Regions from separate parts of the Phenylobacterium koreense genome, predicted to be linked through region 1. Evidence: predicted binding sites of a transcription regulator. Region 1 holds the regulator's gene; the other holds the start of a gene.
What was found. The regulator LexA, encoded in region 1, represses DNA repair genes until DNA is damaged. The targets are predictions, from matches to a motif close to ATGTTCNCNANNTGTTCT.

Region 1 (4,183 bases):
CCGCTATCACAGCCTCTCCGTCGAGAAGTCGACACTGCCCGATGTGCTGGAAGTGACCGGCTGGACCGAGGACGGCGAGATCATGGGCTTCAGCCACCGGTCGCGGCCGGTCCATGGCGTGCAGTTCCACCCGGAATCCATCGCCACCGAGGGCGGGCACGCCATGCTCGCCAACTTCCTCAAGCTTACGGGCCTCACCGAGGAGGCTGAGGCCTAGACATGTCCGACGCATTCAAGCCCCTTCTCGGCCGCCTGGCCGATGGCGGAACCCTGACCGAAGAGGACGCCGGCGAGTTCTTCGCCGCCTGCCTGCGCGGCGAGCCGACCCCTGCCCAGATCGCCGCCGCGGTCACCGCCATGCGCATGCGCGGAGAGACGACCGGCGAAATAACCGCCTGCGCCCGCGCCATGCGCAAGGCCGCGATCACCTTGGAGCACGACTTCCAGGTCATGGACGTCTGCGGCACCGGCGGCGATGGCCTGCACACCCTCAATGTCTCGACCGCCGTCGCCTTCGTGGCCGCAGGCGGCGGGCTGAAGGTCGCAAAGCACGGCAACCGAGCGGTTTCCTCGCGCTCGGGCGCCGCCGACGTGCTCGTCGAACTGGGCGTCAACCTCGACGTCAACGCCGACCAGCAGCGCCGGGCGCTGGACGAGGCGAACGTCGCCTTCTTCTTCGCTCCCGCCCACCACAGCGCCATGCGCCACGTGGCGCCGATCCGCACCGATCTCGGCTTCCGGACGATCTTCAACCTGCTCGGCCCGTTGACCAACCCCGCCGGCGCCCAGCGCCAGGTCATGGGCGTCTTCGCCGACCGCTGGGTGGAGCCGCTGGCGCGGGTGCTGGGCGCCCTGGGCGCTGAGCGCGCCTGGGTCGTCCATGGCGGCGGCATGGACGAGATGACCACGACCGGCGAGACCAGCGTGGCCGAATATCGCGATGGCCAAGTCCGCCTCTTCACCATCACGCCGGAAGCGGTCGGCCTTCCCCGCTCGGCCCTGGCCGACATCAGCGGCGGTTCCCCCGCTGACAACGCCAAAGCGCTGCGCGAACTGCTCGACGGCGCCAAGGGCCCTTATCGCGACATCGTCCTCCTGAACGCCGCCGCCGCGTTCCTGGTCGGCGACAAGGTCGAGACCCTGCGCGAAGGCGTCACCCTGGCCGGCGACATCCTCGATGACGGACGCGCCAAGGCCGCCCTCGCCAAGCTGGTCCAGGTGACGGCGTGAGCGACGTGCTTTCGAAGATCGCCGCCTACAAGCGCGAAGAGGTCGCCGCGCGCCGCGCAGCCCGATCCCAGTCCGACATCGACGCCGCCGCCAAGGCCGCCTCGGCGCCTCGCGGCTTCCGTCACGCCCTCGAACGCGCCCATGCGCCGGGCAAGCTCGCCCTGATCGCCGAGATCAAGAAGGCTTCGCCGTCGAAGGGCCTGATCCGCGCCGACTTTGATCCGCCGGCCCTGGCCTGCGCCTACGAGGCCGGCGGCGCGGCCTGCCTCTCGGTACTGACCGACACCCCGAGCTTCCAGGGCGCGGACGCCTTCCTCACCGCTGCGCGCGATGCGGTCTCGATCCCGGCCCTGCGCAAGGAGTTCCTGGTCGATCCGTGGCAAGTGGCCGAATCCCGCGGCTTTGGGGCGGACGCCATCCTGGTGATCCTAGCCATGGTCGATGACGCGCTCGCCGCCGAGTTGATGTCGGAAGCCGCCCGCCTGGGCATGGACGCCTTGGTCGAGGTCCATGACGAGCAGGAGATGGCCCGCGCGGGCCAGCTCGGCGCCACCCTGGTCGGCGTGAACAACCGCGACCTCCGCACCTTCGAGATCGACCTGGCCGTCACCGAGCGCCTGGCGGCGCTGGCGCCCAAGGACGCCCTCCTCGTCACCGAGAGCGGCATCTTCACGGCGGCGGACGTAGCCCGGCTGGAGCAGGTCGGCGCCCGCGCCATGCTGGTCGGCGAAAGCCTGATGCGGCAGGCTGATGTCACGGCGGCGACCCGCGCCCTGCTCGGCTGAGTCGCCTCGGACCTATCGTCAAGCTTCGAAAACCCTAAGCCTTTCAAGGGCTCAGCAGTAACTTGACATTAATGAAGAACACCTAGAGAACATTCCTGACGTTAGCGCTTTGTTCTCCAAGGGCTCGACAGCCATGCTCACCCGTAAACAGCACGAACTTCTCATGTTCATTCATGAGCGGATCAAGGAAACGGGGGTTTCGCCGTCCTTCGACGAAATGAAGGAGGCCCTGGACTTGGCGTCGAAGTCGGGCATCCACCGCCTGATCACTGCGCTCGAGGAACGCGGCTTCCTGCGCCGTCTTCCGCACCGGGCCCGCGCGCTCGAAGTCGTGAAGCTGCCGCAGCAGGCGACGACGACCGCCCCGCCCAAGGGGCGCGCGCCGTTCAAGCCCCAGGTAGTCGAAGGCGGCGACCCGAACGCCCTGCCCATCGCCAACGATACGCGCGAGCTGCCGATCCTCGGCCGCATCGCCGCCGGCACGCCCATCGAAGCCATCCAGCAGGAGCGCGACCGGATTCCGGTCCCAGAGACGATCCTGGGCGCGGGTGAGCATTTCGTCCTCGAGATCCAGGGCGATTCCATGATCAACGCCGGGATCCTTGACGGCGACTATGTGGTCATCCGCAAGACCGACACCGCCAATTCGGGCGACATCGTCGTGGCCCTGGTGATGGGCGAGGAAGCCACCCTGAAGCGCCTGCGCAAGAAAGGCGCTTCGATCGCGCTCGAAGCCTCGAACCCGGCCTATGAGACCCGCATCTTCGGACCGGACCAGGTTCAGGTGCAGGGTCGGCTGGTCGGCCTCATCCGCCGCTACCACTGATCGTCCAGGGTCTTTGGCCGCGCAGGTCCTGGGCCCACACGACCCGCCAGCCGGACGGGCTTCTGTAGAGCTCGGCCGACCCGCCCCTGGCGAAGTCCGCCTCGGTGAGCGTCAGCGCGTTCCTGCAAGGTTCGGCAGATCCACGGACGATAACCACCTCCGCCCATCCGCAAAACAGCGGCTGCTTGGCCGCTATGGTCGAGGCCCGGCGGGTGAAGATCGCCGCGACCTTCGGATCGGCGCTTCCCTGGCGCGGGGCGCAGGACCAGCGATCGCAGTCGAAGGCGACCTCCCGCGCGGCCGAACCCTCCGCCGGCGTCAGGCCGCGCCGCCTGGCCCAAAGCTCGGCGGCGAAGAGCTTGGCGTCGGGGCGCAGCAGCACCGCCTGATCCCCTCGCCTGACGGCTGCGGTCGAACCATCGGCGGCGATCCAAATGTCCGGCGCCGGCGGGCGCGGGCATAGCCATACGCTCAGGGCCAGGGGCAAGCCGAGCCAGCGGAGCGGCCCCCTCCAAAGACACAGCCACAGGATACCGATGAAGGCGGCCGGCAGGGTCCAGGCCGGAGCGCTGGCGAAGATCCGCTGACTTCCGGGCAGATCGGCGATCCACCCGGCGATCATGTTCATGGTGTCGATGGCTAGGCCCGCCGCCGACAGGAATGGTCCGCCCAGGCCAAAAGGCGTCAAGGCGGCGCCGATCGCCAGGCCCGGCATCATCAGAAAGGAGCTGATCGGCGCGGTCAGCAGATTGGCGGCCAGGCCGAAGGTCGAAACCCGGTTGAAGTGCTGCATGGCGAACGGGCCGGTCGCCAGCCCGGCCACGAAGCTGGCTCCGATGCTGGCCGCGGTCCAGACGCCGACCGCCTGGGCCGCGCGGATCGGCCAGGGCGTATTGATCTCCCGCGGCGGCCGCGGCCAGGCCTCGGCCAGGGCGACCAGGGCCGCGGTCGCGGCGAACGACATCTGGAAGCCGGGCTGGATCACCGCCTCGGGCTCGAAGGCGAGGATCACAAGGGCCGCCAGGCCCAAGGTGTGCAGGCTGATCGCGCGCCGATCGGCCAGAATCGCCAGGAAGGCCGCCCCCGCAGTGATGGCCGAGCGCTCGGCGGGACTGGGCGCACCGGAAATCAGCAGATAACTGCCGACCGCCAGCAGGCCGAAGACGGCGGCGACCTTCTTGGAGGACACCCGCAGCGCCATCCACGGCCAGGCGGCGATAAGCAGGCGGACGGCGCCGAACGCAAAGCCGCCGACGATGGCCATATGCAGCCCGGAGATCGAGATGATGTGCGCCAAGCCGGAGGCCCGCAGATCCTCGACCTGCTCCTTGGGCACGAAAGC
Region 2 (4,183 bases), on a different contig from region 1:
CGGGCGAGGCCACGACCGCCCTCTACTACGACGACGTTCCGGTGACCGGCCCGAGCGGCACCACCGCCGACCCGGGCGGCTCGTCGCCCGAATTGCTTCTGGTCGACGTCGAGCGGCTCGAGCTTCTGCGAGGGCCGCAGGGCACGCTCTATGGGGCGAGCGCCATGGGCGGCGCCCTGAAGGTCATCTTCAAGCGGCCGAATCTCGCCCAGGCGAGCGAAACGGCGTTGGCCGAGCTCAATACCAACTCCGGCGAGTGGGGCGGGGGACAGAGCCTGGTGATCAACCAGCCTCTGATCGCCGACAAGCTGGGCGTACGGCTCACCGCCTATCGGCGCACGGAGCCGGCATATGTCGACAATGATCGCCTGAGCGTGCGGAACGCCAACGCCGGACGGGTCTGGGGCGCACGCCTGGGCCTGGGTTTGGAGCCGACCGAGGACCTTCAGGTCAATCTCTCGGCCAGCTACCAGGACGCGCACGATGACGACACCAGCGGGGGATCGTTGGGCGCCCGCCCGAACGTCTCTCTGAACTACGTGCGGATGCCGTTCGAGAGCCGCCTGAAGCTCTTTGACAGCGCGCTTAGTTGGCGCATCGCAGGCATGCGGCTGTCGGCGAACGCCGCCGCCTATGCCTGGGACAGCCTGCGGCGCATCGATTACACTGGAACTCTGCTGGCCGAGCGCGACAGCCCCGACGGTTGCAAGCGCTATCTGGACCTGCCGGCGGCCGTCGCCTGCACGGGGCAGCAATTGGGCGTCTATTCGGCCTATGTGGACAGCCGGGCGCCTGGCCTGCTGAACCAGCCGATCAATCTCAGCGCCCAAGTCCAGGAAGTCCGTCTGCAATCCGACGACCCGGGTTTCCTGGCCTGGACGCTCGGCGTCTTCCACGAGATCCGGAAGGACCGCATCGACAGTCAGGTCGTCGTGGGCGACGACCTGACCGGCGAGCCGGATTTCGAGCAGGGCTATACGGGGCGGCGTATCGTCGACAGTCGCCTGAGTCACCGCGCGGTCTATGGGGAGGTCACCCTCGGCGCCGATCGCGACACCTCCCTGACCCTGGGGGCGAGACGTTTCGAATACGACAAGGCCACGATCGGCCACGCGGCGGTCGTCAATGTCATCTCGAACACCTCCGAAGCGAATTTCGCCACCACGACCGGCGAGGACGGCTGGAGCATCAAGATTCTAGGCAATCGGCGGCTCTCTCCGACGGCGCTGCTCTATGCGCAGGCCTCGCAGGGCTTCCGCCCGGGCGGGATCAACACCGTGCCTGGCCTGCCGCCAAACCTGGCCGCCTATGGCCCGGACAGCCTCTGGAACTACGAACTGGGCCTCAAGAGTTCGTGGTTCAACAACCGCGTGGTGTTCAACGCCGCCGTCTACCAGATCGACTGGCAGGACATGCAGTACAGCGCGAGCAGCACCAACGGCGCGTTCGCCTTCATCACCAATCTCGGCGAGGCGCGCATTCGGGGCCTGGAGGCGGACACCAGCTTCGTCGTCAATTCCATGGTGCGGGGTGGTGTGAGCCTGACCCTGACCGACGCAGTCCTGACCCGCGACCAGGCCAGCGCCGAAGGGGCGGGGTTGGGCTCGGCCGGCGACCGCATCCCCGCGGCGCCACGGGCGTCGGCGGAAGGGTGGCTGGAGTACCGCCGCGACCTTCGCGAAGGCCTGCAACTCCTGCTCCGCGCCGACGGCGCCTATGTCGGCCGCTCCCACAGCGCCTTCGATCGGAGGAGCGCAAACGACGTCGCGCTCGGCGACTACTGGCTGTTCAACGCGCGGGGGAGCCTACGCACGAGACGCTGGACGCTCAGCGCCTTCGTGGAAAACCTTTCGGACGCCGATCGTCCGTCTTTCGCCACGACGGGACGCCAGATTCAAGCGTTCGCCCCGCGGCCTCGGCAAGTCGGGCTGTCCGTGGCATACGACTTCTAGAGCGGCGTCAGAACCGGACGCACAGGCTGGAGCGCCACCAAAAGAACATCTTGTGAACAGCGAACAAAGCGCGTACGCCTTCTTTCGACGGCCAGCCGCTACCCGCGTCGGACTGTCGGGTTGGAATCATGGAACAAGGGGCGCCTTGCAATGAGTCAGTCGGCGTTGAAGCTCGTGGGAAAAGAAGAAGGCGATAAGCAGCGGGCGCTGGAAGCGGCGATCGCGCAGATCGATCGGGCCTTTGGCAAGGGCTCGGTGATGAAGCTTGGCGAGAAGAGCCATATCGAGGTGGAGGCGGTGTCCACCGGCTCCCTCGGCCTGGACCTCGCCTTGGGCATCGGCGGCCTGCCCAAGGGGCGGATCATCGAAATCTACGGTCCGGAAAGCTCGGGCAAGACGACCCTGGCCCTGCACGTGGTGGCGGAGGTTCAGAAGGCCGGCGGCGTGGCCGCCTTCGTCGACGCCGAGCACGCCCTGGATCCGCAGTACGCCAACAAGCTCGGCGTGAACCTGGATGACCTGCTGGTCTCCCAGCCCGACACCGGCGAACAGGCGCTCGAGATCACCGACACCCTGGTGCGATCCGGCGCCATCGACGTCATCGTCATCGACTCCGTGGCGGCCCTGACGCCGCGCGCGGAAATCGAAGGCGAGATGGGCGACCAGCTTCCCGGCCTGCAGGCCCGTCTGATGAGCCAGGCGCTGCGCAAGCTGACCGCGTCCATCTCCAAGGCCAAGACCCTGGTGATCTTCATCAACCAGATCCGGCACAAGATCGGCGTGATGTACGGCAGCCCCGAGACGACCACCGGGGGCAACGCGCTGAAGTTCTACGCTTCGGTTCGCCTGGATATCCGCCGCACCGGCTCGGTGAAGGTGCGCGACGAGATCCTCGGCAACAATGTCCGCGTGAAGGTGGTGAAGAACAAGGTGGCCCCGCCGTTCCGCGAGGTCGAGTTCGACATCATGTACGGCGAGGGGATCTCCAAGCTGGGCGAGATCATCGACCTGGGCGTAAAGGCCGGGGTCATCGAGAAGTCCGGCTCCTGGTTCTCCTGGAACTCCACCCGCATCGGCCAGGGCCGCGACAATGTCCGTGAATTCCTGAAGAACAACCCCGACATCGCCAATCAGATCGAGCGTCAGGTGCGCGGCGCCCGCGAGGCGATCGAGGAAGAGCTGCTGGTCGGCCCGACCGGTGACGAGGGTTCTGACGAGGACTAGGTTCGCATCGCCGGCCGGCCGTCACAGCCCACCGGAACCGGAGAGGCCTCCAACCCGACATCCGGACCCGCCCGGCGGGCATGCCCCCGCACGGACGCCGATGATGCGCAAGGACGCTTGGACGCAGACCGTCCAGGCGTCCTTTTTCTTTGCGGGGGCCGCCAAAATCCGTAAACGGTCGCCGATGGGGCGGCGCCGGACAGGCGAGCTCCCATATCTATTTCTTCCGTTTCCAACGTCTGACGAGCCATGCCGAGCCTTAACGAGATCAGGACCGCGTTTCTGGGCTATTTCGAAAAGAATGATCACCTGATCATTCCGTCGGCTCCGCTCGTTCCGCAGAACGACCCGACCCTGCTCTTCGTCAATGCGGGGATGGTGCCGTTCAAGAACTACTTCACGGGCGCCGAGACGCCGCCTGCGCCGCGCGCGGCCTCGTCGCAGAAGTCGGTCCGCGCCGGCGGCAAGCACAACGACCTGGACAATGTCGGCTACACCGCGCGCCACCACACCTTCTTCGAAATGCTGGGGAACTTCTCCTTCGGCGACTATTTCAAGGAAGGCGCGATCGAGCACGCCTGGACCCTGCTGACCAAGGAGTTCAAGCTTCCGCCCGAGAAGCTGTGCGTCACCGTCTATCACACCGACGACGAGGCGGCTGCGCTCTGGAAGAAGATCGCGGGCCTGCCCGACGAGAAGATCATCCGCATCGCGACCAACGACAACTTCTGGTCCATGGGCGACACGGGCCCCTGCGGGCCGTGCTCGGAGATCTTCTACGATCACGGCGAACACATCCCCGGCGGTCCTCCGGGCAGCCCGGACGAGGACGGCGACCGGTTCGTCGAGATCTGGAACCTCGTCTTCATGCAGTTCGAGCAGTTCGCCGACGGCCGCCGCATCGACCTGCCCAAGCCGCAGATCGACACCGGCATGGGCCTGGAGCGCATCGCCGCGGTGCTGCAGGGCGTCCACGACAACTATGACGTCGACCTTTTCCGCACGCT

Region 2: recA (recombinase RecA) is a predicted target of LexA. The motif match lies at 1,995-2,012, and genes of this name have one in related genera.

The regions. Positions count from the first base shown of each region.
Region 1 is NZ_JBEPLU010000002.1:329,434-333,616, forward strand. It holds gene ABID41_RS13395 (anthranilate synthase component II) at 1-217, shown strand, start outside; gene trpD (anthranilate phosphoribosyltransferase) at 220-1,230, shown strand; gene trpC (indole-3-glycerol phosphate synthase TrpC) at 1,227-2,015, shown strand; gene lexA (transcriptional repressor LexA) at 2,149-2,841, shown strand; gene ABID41_RS13415 (ComEC/Rec2 family competence protein) at 2,822-4,183, opposite strand, start outside.
Region 2 is NZ_JBEPLU010000003.1:182,456-186,638, reverse strand. It holds gene ABID41_RS16940 (TonB-dependent receptor) at 1-1,952, shown strand, start outside; gene recA (recombinase RecA) at 2,103-3,176, shown strand; gene alaS (alanine--tRNA ligase) at 3,426-4,183, shown strand, end outside.